Regions from separate parts of the Succinispira mobilis DSM 6222 genome, predicted to be linked through region 4. Evidence: riboswitches for the same ligand, from Rfam matches in the RefSeq annotation. Region 4 holds a riboswitch; each other region holds the start of a gene.
What was found. A riboswitch is a leader RNA that binds a small molecule or an ion and turns the genes downstream of it on or off. The one in region 4 is predicted to bind cobalamin.

Region 1: it holds a riboswitch for cobalamin, as region 4 does, so the genes downstream of both, SUCMO_RS0103555 (sirohydrochlorin cobaltochelatase) here and SUCMO_RS0105510 (adenosylcobinamide amidohydrolase) in region 4, are expected to answer to the same signal.
Region 2: it holds a riboswitch for cobalamin, as region 4 does, so the genes downstream of both, SUCMO_RS0104905 (hypothetical protein) here and SUCMO_RS0105510 (adenosylcobinamide amidohydrolase) in region 4, are expected to answer to the same signal.
Region 3: it holds a riboswitch for cobalamin, as region 4 does, so the genes downstream of both, nikB (nickel ABC transporter permease) here and SUCMO_RS0105510 (adenosylcobinamide amidohydrolase) in region 4, are expected to answer to the same signal.

What each region holds. Positions count from the first base shown of each region.
Region 1 is NZ_KB913028.1:751,120-755,354, reverse strand. It holds gene SUCMO_RS0103570 (HpcH/HpaI aldolase/citrate lyase family protein) at 1-567, opposite strand, end outside; gene SUCMO_RS0103565 (citrate lyase ACP) at 569-856, opposite strand; cobalamin riboswitch at 1,008-1,181, shown strand; gene SUCMO_RS0103555 (sirohydrochlorin cobaltochelatase) at 1,298-2,173, shown strand; gene SUCMO_RS0103550 (acetylornithine transaminase) at 2,321-3,520, opposite strand; gene argB (acetylglutamate kinase) at 3,520-4,235, opposite strand, start outside.
Region 2 is NZ_KB913028.1:1,037,284-1,041,518, forward strand. It holds gene SUCMO_RS0104900 (Rossmann-like and DUF2520 domain-containing protein) at 1-591, opposite strand, end outside; cobalamin riboswitch at 948-1,095, shown strand; gene SUCMO_RS0104905 (hypothetical protein) at 1,323-1,832, shown strand; gene SUCMO_RS0104910 (hypothetical protein) at 1,890-2,288, opposite strand; gene SUCMO_RS0104915 (aminotransferase-like domain-containing protein) at 2,355-3,542, opposite strand; gene SUCMO_RS10345 (Na+/H+ antiporter NhaC family protein) at 3,623-4,235, opposite strand, start outside.
Region 3 is NZ_KB913028.1:1,693,936-1,698,170, reverse strand. It holds gene nikC (nickel transporter permease) at 11-841, opposite strand; gene nikB (nickel ABC transporter permease) at 843-1,787, opposite strand; adenosylcobalamin (AdoCbl) riboswitch at 1,881-2,011, opposite strand; gene SUCMO_RS0108000 (Na+/H+ antiporter NhaC family protein) at 2,224-3,528, opposite strand; gene SUCMO_RS0107995 (uracil-DNA glycosylase) at 3,703-4,235, shown strand, end outside.
Region 4 is NZ_KB913028.1:1,148,616-1,152,850, forward strand. It holds gene SUCMO_RS0105500 (MerR family transcriptional regulator) at 1-672, shown strand, start outside; gene SUCMO_RS0105505 (hypothetical protein) at 754-1,083, shown strand; adenosylcobalamin (AdoCbl) riboswitch at 1,112-1,250, shown strand; gene SUCMO_RS0105510 (adenosylcobinamide amidohydrolase) at 1,333-2,424, shown strand; gene cobN (cobaltochelatase subunit CobN) at 2,439-4,235, shown strand, end outside.

The DNA of each region.
Region 1 (4,235 bases), 400 kb from region 4:
AGGCGTATCAATAGATTGCAAGCTAAATGCCGCTGCGGCATTAACAATTGCCATCCTTGCTGCAAAAATCTCTTCCCCTGATTTAGTTCTTTTTGCTCCTAAAAATGCTGTATAATCCTCCGCCCCTAAGGCTAAAGCAACTAACCGAGAACTTGCACCTGCAATCTCATAAGCATTAGCTATCCCACGCGGAGTTTCTAACAAAGCAATTAACTTAATATTATTAGCTATCGCACCTTGTCCATCCAAAAGTTCTGTAACTTTTTTTATATCTGCGCCACTTTCTACTTTAGGAATCAACAAAGTGTCGGGAGCACACTTTGCAATAAACGGAATATCTTCTAGACCATAAGTATCTAACGGATTCACCCGCACAACTTTTTCACAAGTTCCATAATCAATAGTTTTCAAAGCCTGTGCTACTAAAATTCTTGCCGCATCCTTTTCCGTTGGTGCCACGGCATCTTCTAAATCTAAGATAACCCCATCAGCTTCAAATAAATTACCCGCTAAAAGCATCGCTGGGTTATTGCCTGGCATAAACAATAAGCTTCGTCTCATTCTCATTTTAGATTTTCGCCTCCTTAATTGCCCCGCTACGCAATAAGGCAGTAACTAACCGTGCTTCAATCGTAAAGTCTACTGCCCCTCGATCAAAAGCCTTAATATCTAAACCCAAAACCTGATAATCTGCTAAAACTTTATGCATTAACTTTGTAATGGTTTCTCCATATTGTAGCATTACAATACTATCTAAATCGATATTATTATTACCACTATTGTTGGGCGTAACAACAATTGAAATATCTCCCGACTCTAGTGTTCCTGCTTTAGCCATGACAATCTCTGTTCCCATATCTTATCTCCTTATCTTTAGGCTAAATTTAGCTTTATTCAGCCATTTTCTTGTTAAAATTGTAACATTTAAACTTTTTTTTAGCAACTCTTCCTTCCGGTTAATTGGCTCTTTACTTGACACAAAAAAAATTTTTAGCTATAATCAGTTCTAGATGAATAAAAACATAGGTGCCCGCAAGGGCTCAATAGAGAAATCAGTAAAAGCTGATACGGTCCCGCCACTGTATGGAGGAGTATTTTGCACAATGCCACTGGTAAAACTGGGAAGGCGCAAATGTACGATGAATCCAAGTCAGGAGAACTGCCTATGTACAATCACCGAAATTTACCTACGAAGGATAGGGAGGGGGTTAGAAGCTAGTTTTTTCTATCCTTGCCTTTGGGCAGGATTTTTTTGTTTTTTAAGACTAACAAATTAAGAAAAGAGGTTTCTTGGATTATGCAAAAATTTATAAAATTATTATTGGCGGTGTGTTTAATGTTATCTTTCACGATGAGTGCCAGTGCTCAAGCAGCACCTACTAAAAAAGCTTTAGTTGTAGCTAGTTTTGGTACAACATTTCCAGACACTTTAAAAAATGATATCGAAGGCATTGAAAATGCTCTAAAAAAAGCTTTCCCAGATCGCGATTTTTATCGCGTATTTACTTCTAACATCGTTAAAAAACGTATTGCAGAACGTGATGGTATTGTTATTGATGACTTGAAAACAGCACTAGATAAACTTGCCGCTCAAGGCTATACAGATGTACTAGTGCAAACAACTTTGCTTACACCAGCAGAAGAGTATAACAACAAGATTTTACCTGCAATTAAAGAATATCAAACAAACAAAACTTTTCAAAAATTAGTTATTGGCAAACCTTTGCTAACTGAAGATAAAGACTTCAATCTCGTAGCCAAAGCTTTAACAACTCAAATGCCTAAAAACCTTAATTCAGATCAAAGCGTTGTGTTTATGGGACATGGTTCACCACATATGCATAATGTGGCATATGATAAATTACAGGCTGCTTTTGATAAATTAAATATCCCCGCTGTAATTGGTGTGGTTGAAGAAGATGATCATCCTAATTTCGAAGATATGCAAGCAACAATTGCCAAGCGTAAAATCAAAGAAGTAATCCTTATGCCACTAATGGTAGTTGCTGGTGACCACGCTAATAATGATATGGCTGGCGATGAAGATGATTCTTGGAAAAATCTTCTTAGTGCCGATGGTTATAAAGTAAGTGTAGTTTTAGGCGGCTTGGGTCGCAACTCTGAAATTCAAAAAATCTATGTAGCTCATGCTAAACAAGCTTTAAAAAACTAATATAAATGTAAAACATAAACAAAGAAGGTGCTGGCGCATTAAACTAGTGTGCCAGCACCTTCTTATATCTAAATTTAAAAATTTCAAAGAGTAAAAAGAGCTGACGCTAGCGATAATTTTTCATCACTAATGCGCAGCTCCTTCTTTTTAAGCTTCTTTAATCATTTCTTGCAAAACTTCATTAATAATCTGCACCAGTTTGTCTATCTCTGCTTTACTGATTATAAGCGGCGGCGCAATTCTAATAACATTGTCGGCTGTATTGTTAATAATCAAATGCTTCTGCAAGCATTTTTTCACAAACAATTTTCCATCTAAGTTTAGCTGCAAACCAATTAATAAGCCTTTTCCCCTTACATCTTTGATATAAGCTGGATATTTACTTTGTAAATTTGTCAATGCTTCTTGTAAGTACTGACCTTTTTCCCGAACTTGCTGCGGCATTTGCTCTACCTGCATATAATTCAAAACTGCCAAAGCGACTGCACAAGCCAATTGATTCCCCCCAAAGGTCGAGCCATGATCTCCTGCTTTAAAAGCATTTGCAATTTTATCGTCTGCTACAAAAGCACCAATCGGAAACCCTGCTCCCAAGGCCTTAGCTAAAGTCATAATGTCGGGCTTCACACCAACCCCTTGATAGGCAAACCATTCGCCTGTACGACAAACCCCTGTTTGTACCTCATCAAAAATAAGCAAAGCTTGATGGCGCGCACACAGTTCTTGCACTTTTTTAAGATATTCTTGTGTAGCAACGTTTACGCCACCTTCACCTTGAATTACTTCCAACATCACTGCACATACTTCAGAATCGATTAGTTGTTCTAAAGCACTAATATCTCCAAACTCAACATAGGCAAAACCAGCTGGTAATGGTTCAAATCCTTGTTGATATTTAGTTTGTCCAGTGGCCGTTAAAGTTGTTAGAGTTCTCCCGTGAAAGGAATGTACCGCTGTAATAATTTTATATTTTTGAGGACTAAGTTGATGACCATATTTACGCGCTAATTTTATTGCACCCTCATTGGCCTCAGCCCCACTATTACATAAAAACACTTTATCAAAGCCCGTAACATTAGCTAATTTTTCTACTAAATCCGCCTGAATTTTACTATAAAATAAATTAGAAGTATGCATCAACTTTTGAGACTGTTCAGTAATGGCTTTAATCACCACTGGATGTGCATAACCTAAAGCGTTAACAGCAATACCGGCCAAGACATCTAAATACGCCTCACCAGATTGGTCATAAACATAACAGCCCTCTCCTCTTTCTAAAACCAAATCTGTTCTAGAAAAAGAGGGCATATAATATTTTTCTGTTTTCTCCTGAACGGTTAAATTCATTATCTAATCACCTCTGTACCCACACCTGAATCTGTAAATATTTCCAATAAAATTGTATGTGGTTGACGCCCATCAACAATATGTGTCTTTTTAGCCCCCGCAGCTAAAGCTGTAACACATGCTTTAACTTTAGGTATCATTCCCCCATCAATTTTACCTTCATTCATCAATTCTTGTGCACTTTCAAAGGATAAGGTAGTAATAAAACTATCCTCGTCACCAAAATCCGAATAAATTCCTTTGGTATCAGTTAACAATAAGAGTTTTTCAGCTTTCAAAGCTCCTGCAATTTCACCGGCAACACTATCAGCATTAATATTATAACTTTCGCCATTAATACCTACTCCAATTGGTGCAATTATTGGAATATAGCCCGCAGTTAATAATGTTTCTATCAATTCAATATTAACTTGCTCTACATCACCAACAAACCCAATATCAACCGACTTTATTTCACCATTTTCATATATATCGGATAAGTATTTTCTTGCCACAATTAAGTTGCCATCTTTACCACTTAAACCGATTGCTTTACTACCTTGCTTATTTAACATCGCCACTAATTCGGTATTAATTTTCCCAACCAGCACCATTTCGGCAATAGCCATCGTTTCTTCATCTGTTACTCTTAAGCCGTTAATAAATTCTGATTTTTTACCTAGTTGTTTCAGCAAACTAGTTATTTCAGGGCCGCCGCCATGGACAACAACTGGTT
Region 2 (4,235 bases), 110 kb from region 4:
TTCGCGAGGAATAGACCATTTCATAAAAATGTCTTCAGCGATACAAGTTAAACTAACTAAGTAGTTTGATAAAATGCAAGCCGCTGCGTGATAGAGAGGTTTGTCATTTGCCGGTACATGTATAGGGACAGCGTTTAAGGTGTGAGCTAGTTTGGTTGCGATATTTAAGCTACTTTGTTCACCATCAATAGCGACATAAGTATTTTCTAAGCTAGTAGTATTTTCAGTAAAAGCCTGCAGAGGATGAAAGCAGCCAATATTACTTGTATGAAGAGGCTGTAAGGCATCTAGATTTTGGCTACCGCTACAGTGAAAAAAATATTGATTTTTGTTGTTATAATTTAATGTAGCAATTTTTTGGGCTAGAGTGGTTATTAAGTTATCAGGAACTGTTAAAAAGATAATATCTGCCTCGAATAATAAAGTTTCTAGATTATCATAATACCTTAGTTGAAGCGCTTGTACGATATTTTTACCTTTGTCGCATTCTTTATCAAAAACACCAACCAAATTCCAAGTTGTATTTTTTAAGGCCTTTGCTAGAGTTTGTCCTAGTTTTCCAAAACCGATTATTGCGATTTTTTGGTTCATTAAATTTTCTCCTTAGAAATTAAAAATAAAAAAACGCCTCTCTAGAAAGAGAGGCGTGAATAATCACAGGAAAAAGAAACACTAAGATAAGTGTGCTTTATTGTGCCGTCTCGGTCTAGTCTGATCCAAGCGGTATTAAAATTTTCAAATAGAATACTAGCTAGTATGTAAACTTCTAAAAAGATAGCCTCACACAAGTAAGATAATAGCATAAAAAAAAAATGAAGGCAAGTAGCAGTAATAAAAAAATATTGGGAGTAGAGTACTGCTTTGTAATTGTTTTTTAATACTTCTAAAATTAAAATCACTTGTTTGATAAAATAACTTATGGTATAATTTTGCGTATTATATGAAAATTAAATAAAAAAATAAACAGGAGCTAGAGATTTTAGCTAGAGAAAATTGGTGCAAAGCCAATGCGGTCCCGCCACTGTAAAGTTTTAAGTTTAAATAGCAGAAAAAACTTAAAACAGAGTCAGAACTAACTGTTTATTAAAACCTTGACTTGCGAGCGACAGGAAAAGAGGGTTTTTTAGTGCACATAAAAACTAAAACTCCCCTTTATAGCAAGGGGAGTTTTTTTCTGTCTAAAAATTGAGGAAGGTGGTGATGTTTTTATTATCAACAAGATTTAGTGGAGCTAGAAATAAAAGTTTTATTTTTGAGAATTTTATCTTAGCTAAATTCAAGTCAGCAAAATGATACATTTAATTAGATTAGGGGTGTTGATTATGAAGAAAATATTGTTGTTAGGCGTATTATTGTTAGTATTAAGCTTAGGTAAAACAGTATCTGCAGCTACGGGTGTAGTTAATGGCGAAGGCTTAGATTGGGAAATGTCGATTTTACCCAAACCTACTCTAGAAGAAATTGAAAAAGAACGTTGGCAGCCAATTTTAGAAAATGATATAGGAATTTACACTTATGCTAATGACAGTATCGTTAAAGAGCATAAATTGGTGAGCGTATTAGTTAAAACGGTGTTTACGAATAAAGAAGTTCTAGAGCGTTTAAATAAGCAATATGCAAGTAAATTAGCAGGTGAAGATATAATAACCTATTGTCAGTTAACGATAAAATTTGATGTTGCGAAAAAAATGTATCTGGTGGAAAAAACGGAGATTTTTGCTGGACAAAATAATTTGATTGCTAGTAAAGAAGTAGTAGGCAATAACCGTCAATTTGCCACAGTTCCTAAAAATAGTTTTGCGGAAGCCATGTTAGAAATATTGTTAAAATAGCAAAAATCACGTTTTCAGGAGAAGCTATCTAAAAGAAGTTCTCCGAAAACGTGGTTTTTATTTTAACTGTGCAATTAAATCTTGAATTTCTGGTTCAAGGTAGACTGAATCTAGAAGCTCTTGCGCCCAAGGTAGAACTGGAGCAAGTTTTTGCACTTGTGCAATAGCCAAAGCTTTAACTATCGGGGTGTCATTCCAAATTGTAGTGCTAAGAAAGTGTAGTTGACTCGGATTGTGTTTGGGTGGGTGTTGTAATAAGGTTAGGCAATCTTCACAGATAAACAAGCAATGGTCGATATTTACAGTTTGCTTAGTTATAATTGCTTCATAAATAATCAGTTTTTTACCAGCGCTATTACAAAATTCGCATTTGGATTTGGCTCTACGTGTTAGTTCTCTACCCAATGCATTAAGTTGCGCTAAGTGCTCTTGGTTACGTTCAAAGCCTTTAGACATTAAAGATCATCTCCAAATTATAGACGCCGAACAGCAAAAAAATCTGTTCGGCGTAAATTTTATTTGTTAATTAACAAAGTTTTTCAAAACGGTAGCAAGACGTTTAATGCCTTCGATAATGCGTTCTTCTGGCATGTTTGAGTAGTTGATCCGCATGCAGTTGAACTGTGGTGTGCTAGGGTAGAAAGAATCGCCTGGAACAAAAGCTACATTTTCAGCCACACATTCTAAAAATACATCTCTTGAATTTATATGTTTAGGCATAGTAACCCACAAAAACAATCCGCCATTAGGGCGAGTATAAGAAATTTGCGGGGGCATATATTCATCCATGGCCTGTAAAATAGTATCACGACGTCTGCGGTATAAATTGCACAAATTAGCAATATGCGCGTCAAAATCATAACTATCCATATAGGCATCGACAATTCTTTGGTCTAGGGTACTAGTGTGTAAATCGGCACTTTGTTTAATTGTGATATAATTCTCAATTAAGCTATCAAAGCCTGCTACCCAACCAATGCGTAATCCCGGACAAAATGTTTTGGAAAAAGTTCCTAGAAACACCACTTGCTTATTTTTATCTAAAGACATTAAAGAAGGTAAAATCTCTCCCTCATACCGTAATTCGCCATAAGGATTGTCTTCGATAATTGGCAGGTTATGTCTGTTGCATATTTCTACAATTTTAATACGGCGTTCAAGGCTCCAAGTTATGCCGGTAGGATTTTGAAAATCCGGAATAGCATAGAGAAATTTTACTTTAGTGTTGTTAGCTAAAATTTCTTCTAAAGATTCAGGAATAAGACCTTGTTCATCAGTGGCAACTTCAATAAATTTAGGCGAATAGGCTTTGAAAGCGTTAATAGCTCCTAGATAAGAAGGGCTTTCGCACAAAACGATATCGCCTTCATCAAGAAATAATTTTCCAGTGAAATCTAACCCTTGTTGTGACCCAGTTGTAATTAAAATATTGTCAGCAACCACATTTGTATTTAATTTATTGTTCATGCGCGCGGCAATTTTTTTTCTTAATGGTGCCCAGCCTTCAGTTGTGGCATACTGCAGTACTTGAATTCCATCTTTGGCGATTATTTCTTGAGTTAATTTGGCTATTTCTTGAGTAGGAAATAGTTCGGGTGCTGGAAGTCCACCAGCAAAGGATATTACTTCTGGTTTTTGTGTTAATTTTAAAATCTCGCGTATTTCAGAAGCTTGCATATGCTTAATTCTGTTTGCAAATTCACATGACATTTTCAAATCCCCCTATAAAATTGTTAAAGTATGTGTTTAATTCTATCATAGAGGACTTTTTTGGTCAAATAAAAAGTCACTTAGACTTTTTTACCCCAGAAGTATAAAGTACTGATTACAGCAATAATAGCAATTGGCAGAGTAATGTAAATTGATACACCAAAGCCTACTGGCAAAAAGCCGAAAATTACAGAAATAACTGCTACCGTTAGGGCGTAGGGCAATTGAGTTTTGACATGGGCAAGGTGATCAGAACCAGCACCCATAGATGATAAAATCGTAGTATCAGATATTGGTGAACAGTGATCACCAAAAATTGCTCCTGTTAACACAGCGCCAACATTAGCAATCATGTAGCCATAATCAGGATTTAAAGCAAAAGCAAGTGGAATTGCAAGCGGCATAATAATACCCATGGTTCCATAGGCAGTTCCAGTGGAGAAAGAAATTATTGAACCGAGAATAAAAATAATAGAAGGTAGAAGGTAAGCTGGTAAATTAGAAGAAAGAATGCTTACTAGATAACTAGCTGTTCCCATTTCTTTTATTACAGAGCTTAAAGACCATGCCAGCAGTAAAATTACGCCTGTTATACAAAGCCCAGAAACACCAGTTACCCAAGTGTTGACAGCTTCATTTAATGTAAAACATTTTTGGTACAGGCCTATGGCGAAGGCTACAATACAAGCAACT
Region 3 (4,235 bases), 550 kb from region 4:
TATAAATATTTTAATCTTCTTGGCGGGGGTCTAAGACATCACGGAGGCTATCGCCCCAAAGATTTAAAATTACTACAGTAACTAAAATTGCTAAACCGGGATAGAGCATTAACCAAGGCGCAGTTTGCAGTTGTTGGCGGCCTTCATTAAGCATTAAGCCCCATTCGGGAGTAGGTGGTTGGGCACCAAAACCCAAAAATGATAGACCTGCTAACTCCAGCATCATACTGCCAATATCAGTTGCAGCGGTAATAATCATTAATGGAAGAATATTGGGGGCAATATGCGTCCAAAGAATATGCGTTGGTTTGCCACCATTAATAATAGCGGCCTCAATAAAGTCGCGCTTTTTTATTTTTAAAACTAAGCTACGGGCTAAACGAGCATATTTAGTCCAGCTAACGATAGTTAAGGCGATAATTGCATTAGTTAAACTACCGCCCATAATTCCAGCTACAGCAATCGCTAAAATCATCCCTGGAAAAGAAATCATAATATCAGAAATTCGCATAATTACAATATCAATTTTTCCACCAAAATAGCCAGAAATAACTCCTAAGCTAGTGCCGATAATAAATACACTGGTAACTAAGGCTAAAACAGCAGTTAAGGAGTATTTAGCTCCGTAGAGAATACGCGAAAAACAATCACGTCCTAGTTTGTCCGTTCCGAATAAATGTTCTGCCGAAGGGGGTTGAAATGCATTTTGCAAGGTTGCATCAATTGGATTATAGGGAACAATTAGGGGGGCTGCTAGGGCTGTTGTAAATAATAAAACGGTAAGAATTGTATAAATTGCAAAAGGACGATTAGTTTTAAAACCAATTAATAATTTATCCATTTTAGTTACCTCCTTTTTTTAAGCGAGGATCGAGATAACTATAGGAAAAATCAACTAGAAGATTAATACACATATAAATTAAAGCAATCCAGAGAACGATACCTTGAACTAAATTAAAATCACGGTAGGTTATTGCTTCCACAGCTAAACGACCTAAGCCAGGCCAAGAAAAAACTATTTCAATAACGGCTGCTCCGCCTAATAAAGAGCCAAGAGACAGACCTAAAAGGGTAACTAAAGGTAGCATGGCATTAGGCAGAACTTCTTTAAATAAAATATGTTTTTCGCTTAAACCACGGGCACGGGCACCGATAACATAGTCTTGATTAAGTTCTTCTAAAATTGCCGTTCTGACTTGGCGGGTATATTTAGAGGACATCGCAATTCCTAAGGTTAAGGTCGGTAAGATAATTGTATCTAAGGCAACGCGACTGCCGACAATAGGTAGCCACCCTAAATGTAGTCCAAATAACCAAAGTAACATTAGTCCTAACCAAAATCCAGGAATAGAAATGCCGAAGAAAGTTAGAAAACGAACTGCAGCATCAAAAAAGCCATTACGTTTTACTGCCGCGAGAACTCCTAGAGGGACAGAGACTACTAGCATGAAGCCTAGAGACGCTAAGGACAAGAAGCAGGTAGCTGGTAAGCGTTCCCAAAGTATTGTGGTAACTGGTAATTTGGCCATAAAAGAATAACCAAAATCGCCGCTCACCGCTTTTTCTAACCAGGCAAGATACTGAAAAATAAAGGGTTTGTCTAAACCGAGTTCATGTCTTAGAGCTTCCACTTCTGCTTCAGTGATGAATAAGTCTTCGCCACCGGTGATCATTTGTTTGACAGGATCGCCAGGTGAAAACATAGTTAAGGCAAAAGTTAAAAAGCTAATTCCCAGCAAAACCAATAATATTTGGCCAATTTTATAAAGTAATTTTTTTTTCAAAATAAACCTCCTTAGAAAATATAAAAATAAAAATCTCCTGTTGCTATAGTAAGCAGCAGGAGATTTTAAATTACAAGGTAAAAGCAATCATAAATCAAGCTGCTTTCCCGTCACTCGCAGGCAAAGCACTAAAATTAAAGGCAGCGATCTGACTTACACAAAATTGTGTTTACAGTGGCGTGACCGTGTCGGATTTACACCGAACTTCCCTTGATTTAAGCCTAATTAGGCACCTTTAACTATAATATTATGTTTTAAGAAACTAAATAAGATAAGGACATTTTAGCATATACCAGATATATAGTAAAGCTGGAAATTACTTTTTGTAAAAAACACAAATATTTTTGTAAAAAAAGCAACAAAATAATAAAAATTATTTTACTGATGTAACTTATTTAGCTTAAATATAGTGTCAAATGGAGACAGTGATGATGAATTGTTAGGTGTTTTTTTTGCTGATAATATTTATTAAAGCAAATATTCCCATTAAAATTGGATAGAATAAATAAGGCAGAATTTCAATGGGGGCAAGGGTTAAGCCCACAGCAGTAGCGCCAGCACTAGCATACAATAGTTGGGCTCCATAAGGAATAATCCCTTGCCAGACAGAAGTGAAAATATCTAAAAGTGCCGCTGTACGGCTCGGAGAAAGTTTATATTCATCAGCGATATCTTTTGCAATTGGACCAGCCATAACAATGGCAATAGTGTTATTGGCAGTTGAAATATCTACCAAGGAGCTAAGCGCAGCGATACCTAGTTCAGCACCTTTTTTGCTGCGAACACGGTTTTTTATGGTCGTAAGTAAATAATCAATCCCACCATTTTCTTTAACTAAACCAATGATTCCAGCGACAACAATTGAAATAACGGTTATATCATACATACTCATAATTCCACCAGTACCGTCTTTGCCGCTCGCGATAACGGAAAAAATATTACTTGCAGCAATCGAATTAGTAAACACACCTATTATAATAGATAAAATTGTGCCTGCGATTAAAATTAAAAAAACATTTAATCCGGATAGTGCACCAACTAGAACTACTAAGTAAGGCAAGATTTTCAGTAAATCATAGTTTAAGTTTTCACTAATGCGATAATTAGCATTCCAAGCTAAAAAAAGAAATAAAGCGATAGTTATAATTGCAGCTGGCAGGACAATAAAGAAATTTTCTTTGAATTTATCTTTCATGGCACAGCCTTGTGTACGAGTGGCAGCGATTGTGGTATCAGAAATCATTGATAAATTATCTCCAAACATTGCACCGCAAACTACTGCGCCAATGCACATTGCACCGAGAAAGCCGGTTTTTTCGCTGATGCCTACGGCAATAGGGGTTAAAGCTACTATGGTTCCTACAGAAGTGCCCATTGCCAAAGAAATAAAACAGGCAATAACAAACAAGCCCGCTACGGCTATTTTGGCTGGTAAAATTGATAATCCTAAGTTTACAGTGCTTTCTACACCACCAGCAGCTTGCACAGCCCCAGAAAATGCTCCTGCTAAAATAAATATTAGACACATAATCATAATGTTTTCATTGCCCATGCTTTTGGCAACAACTGCAAGTTTTTGGTTGAAGTTAAGCCGGCGATTTTGTAAAAATGCAATAACTAAGGCAATTAAAAAAGCAACAATTGTCGGTAGTGCATAGAAACTATTTGCAATAATCCCGCTACCGATAAATAACAAAAGAAAGACGATAATAGGCATCAAGCCACTGAAATTTCCTTGGTTCATATATTAGTCCTTTCATTAAAATGTTTACCTATAAAAAACAAAACAAAATTATTGTAACATAAAATTAGGGTGACTGCCAATTTACTTTTGAACACCTTTGATAAAGTAAGCTATTGTAAAATATGATTTTCAATAGTAAAATTTAGCATAGTAGGTTAGGAAGGAGCAGTATGAATGGCGAAAATAAATAATGATTGGTTAACTGTAATTGGCGAAGAATTTGAAAAGCAATATTATTTGAATTTAAGACAGGTTTTAATAAAAGAATACAATAGTAAAGTTATTTATCCAATAGCTGAAGATATATTCAACGCCTTTCACTTTACGCCTTTAGAGAAAGTAAAAGTTCTGTTAGTGGGGCAAGATCCTTATCATAATCCAGGTCAAGCCCATGGGCTTAGTTTTTCCGTAGCACCTAAAGAAACAATTCCGCCTTCTTTGATGAATATTTACAAAGAATTACAAACAGATTTAGGCTGTTATGTTCCCAATAATGGTTATCTTGAAAAATGGGCAAAACAAGGAGTTTTATTGTTAAATACAGTGTTAACAGTACGAGCGCACCAAGCAAACTCGCATCAAGGATTGGGGTGGGAATTATTTACTGATGCGGTAATTAAGGCTGTAAATAAAATAGAACGTCCTGTAGTTGTTTTCTTATGGGGGAGACCAGCCCAACAAAAAATTTCATTGTTAAATAATCCTAA
Region 4 (4,235 bases):
GAAGTTATCATAACTTTGCGTAAATTGGGGTTACCACTTCAAGAAATATCTGATTATGTTAAAAATCGCGATCTTGATGCTCTACAAGCAATTTTTAAAAAAAAATTAAGTGAATTTGAAGAAGAAGTTCAGATTTTACTTAAAAATAAAAAAAATCTGCAGACTAAAATAAGTCGTCTTGAACAAGTAAAACAAATTAGAATAGATAAAATAACTTTAGAAAATGTGCCGAAAGAGTATTTGATTGTGGACGATTTTCGTAAAAACACTGTGTCTTTAAAAGAAAAAATAGGTTTAGTAGCTAAACACAATCTTCCCTTTGCAACTAGTAGAATTTTAAATGAATATTTAATGGGTTATATTCTAGAAAAAGAACAATTGCTTAATAATAGTTACACAAATATAAATAAAATTTTTACGCGAATTAGTGAGCCCACGGAGTACCAAAACATTACAATTAAGCCTGCGGGTTTATATGCTACGATATTTACACCGGATTGCTGTCATGCAAATTATGGTAAAGCAATAAAAAAGCTTAAAGAATTTATCGAACTTAATAAATTGCAAATTGTGGGAGAAGGCTATATTAGCCAACTGAGAAATCATTGGTCGACAGCTAATCCGCAAGAATATGTAGCTCAGATTGCTTTGCAAGTTGATTATTTAGATTAAAATAAAGGCTTGACTCTATATGCGGTATATACTCTAGAATGATAACTGGGTTAACCTAAAAATTTATAATGAGGTGATTATATGCATACTAATAAAGAAACTGGACATCCCAAATATGAACTGCCTGATAATCCACACGCTAAGCACCGCTATGCTAGTGCAATGAAACATGTTGAAGCGGCAAAAGCTGCTGGAAAAACAAGTGAAGAAATTCATGAAATATTCCACAAAATTATGGCTTTTGATCCAATGAACATTGAATCTATTCCTACAGATGAGGCTCACAAAAAATATCGTTCAGCAGTTATTCATGCCAAAAAAGCCATGGAAAGTGGTAAAAGTTCTGAAGAAGTACATAAAATATTCCAAGATGTTTTAGCTAGCACAGGAACTGGGCATTGCAAACACTAAAATTTCGTAGTACAATTAAGGTCAGAATACAATAACATATAAAGCTTAATTTGGAGAAGTATGGTGCAAAGCCATCGCGATCCCGTCACTGTAAGATAATTATTATCGAAGCCAGAGACCATTTTAAGTTTATTCTCTTTTGACCTACGAGCGATAGGATAGAGTTAATGTTTGCATAAATTTATAACATTAGTGTCTTTCTGCTTTGCAGGAAGACACTTTTATTTTTAAAATTTTGAGGTGGATATTTTGAAATTAGTAGAGCTAAGCACAGGTGATATTGCATATAGATACGAAAAGAGCATAGTCTTATTTTTTGCAGGTAAACGTAAAGTTCTAAGTACTTCCCTTTATAATGGTGGCTATCGTGAAGAATTAGTTGCAGTTTTTAATCATGATGGGACAATTGGTGCGGGAATTGGTTTTAAAATGTTAGCAGACTCTTATGATGAACACATGCGGCTTATAGCCCAAAAAATTGGCTTGGATCCTAATAAGGTATCCGGAATGGGCACTGCTGCGAACATGGATAATGTGGCTATTTCCATGCTTAAATATGAGGATTTGACGGTTACAGCGATAGTAACAGGCGGAATCGAGATAAATGGTGGGCGGGTAGGTGACCCCTCTGATTTTTATAAACCAACTGAAAAGCCTGCTAAATTGGGCACAATAAATATTATGTTGGTAATTGATGCCGATATGCCAGCTGGCGCTATAGCCAGAGCTTTAGTTACATGTACCGAAGCTAAAACTGCGGCAATTCAAGAATTGCTAGCAGGAAGCAACTATTCTTATGGTTTGGCCACTGGTTCAGGTACAGATCAAACGATAGTGGTTGCCAATTCGATGAGCGCTTTGTATATGGAAAGTGCGGGCAAACATTCTAAATTAGGAGAACTAATTGGAAAAACAGTAATTCAAGCAGTTAAAGAAGCTCTTAGTAAGCAAAGTGGTTTAAATCCGAAAAATCAACATGATGTTTTCAAACGTTTAAAACGTTTCCAAATTAATACCGAATCTTTGTGGCAACAATATTTGCAAATTGTAGCCACCCCTGTTATCAAACCGCAGTTTCTAGAAATTTGTGAAATTTATGCTAAAAAAGAGAGCCTCGTTGTACCGATATCTTTATTAGCACACTTATTAGATCAATTTAACTGGGGCTTGCTTAACGCTACAGAATGTGATTTATGGTTAAATAAAATATTAATGCAGATTGCGACTGAATTTCAAATTGAACTAAAGCTCGAGCAAGCTAGTAACTTAAAAGATTTTTTAACTAAAATTGAAGCAGCTTTATTGCAACTATTAATTGATAAATTAGCAGTAGAACAGTAGGGGAGTAAGAAATTATGAAGAAAATTTTATTTTTAACTAATATAGAACGGCAAATTTGGTTTTGGCAACAAGCAGTAGCCTTGCTTGATTTAAACAAAGTTGCCACAGAATTTAGCCAATGCCAAATTAGTGAGAGTACTCCTTGGGGAAAAGAATGGTTAGCGCTGATAGAAAAACAAGACTTAGTTTTAATAAAATGGATGGGAACTGGCTTAGATTGCAGCTTTTTAAGAAATTTGTCAGCTTTTATGCAACAAGTGAAAATTAAGCATCTTTTTTTAGTAGCTGATGCCGGTCAAGATAATTTAAGTTTGGGACTTAGCAAGGAACAGGAAAATAAAATTTATAAATACTTTAATTATGGGGGCATAAATAATTTTGAAAACTGTTTGTTATGGTTAACCAGTGAAATCTTAGGCGAAAAACAGTTCTATTATGAACCGAAACTTTTGCCTTGGAATGGCATCTATCACTATGCAAGCGAAAATATTTATGAAGACTTAGCCAGCTATCAAGCAAAGTACTGCAGACCCAATAGGGCTACTATTGGTTTAATCTTTTATCGGGATGAATGGATTTTAGGAGATTTATCTTATCAAACGGAAATTATTAAAGCGTTAGAAGCACGAAACTTAAATGTAATTGCTGTTTTCAGTAATGGACAAGCTAACCCCGATATTGATTCAGAAGGTTTGCGCGAGGCTTTTGCTAAATATTTTTATCAAGATACAAAACCGATTATTGACGTACTTATAAATTGTATAAAATTTTCCTTGACAACAACACGAGCTTTAGACTTAGCTGTTCTAGAAAATTTAAATGTGCCGATTTTACAAGCCTATACGTTGGCTAATAATAAGGTTGACTGGGAGAAAAGTTGTGAAGGTATGACGCCGATGGAAATCTCAATCAGTATTAGCTTGCCAGAGTTTGACGGAGTTATTCACTCCATTCCAGTGGCTACTAATGAGAGAACGGACGAAGGTCGTTCCCGTTATATATGTTTACCCGAGCGAATTGAGTTATTAGCACGTAAAGTTGAAAAATGGACAAATTTGAAGTATAAGAAGAATAGTGCTAAAAAAGTTGCTATTGTTTTTCATAATTATCCAGCTTCAAATTCTAATATTGGCAGTGCCGCTGGCTTAGACTCGCCTGAAAGTGTGCGTTTACTATTAAAAGAGTTGGCAAGACAAGGGTATGAAGTGGACTGGATTCCAGAAAATAGTCAAGAATTTATGAAAATACTAACCGCTAATGCAACTAATGATCGCCGCTATATTTCAGAGCGACAAATTGCCGATGCATATGGTCATCTAACTACTGCAGCCTATTTAGATTTTTTCAAAAAACTTGATGAGAAAACAAAGGCGCAACTTACTCTAGATTGGCAAGAAGCGCCTGGGGATGTCTTTAATTATGACGGGCAGTTATTAATTCCTGGGACTATTAATGGAAATGTTTTTATAACAGTGCAGCCACCGCGGGGGTTTGAAGAAGATTCCGGTAAATTAATTCATTCGCCTGACTGTGCACCAACACATCATTATATTGGGTTTTATCATTGGCTACGTGATATTTGGCAAGCTGATGCAGTTATTCATGTCGGTACGCATGGTACCTTAGAATGGTTACCAGGTAAAGGTGCGGGTTTGTCTAAAGCTTGTTATCCAGATATCTCTATTGGAGATATGCCTAATATTTACCATTATTGGATTACGGTGGTTGGTGAAGGGGTCCAAGCTAAACGTCGTAGTGCCGCTTGCCTAATTAGCTATTTGAGTCCACCAATGACAACTTCTGGGACTTAT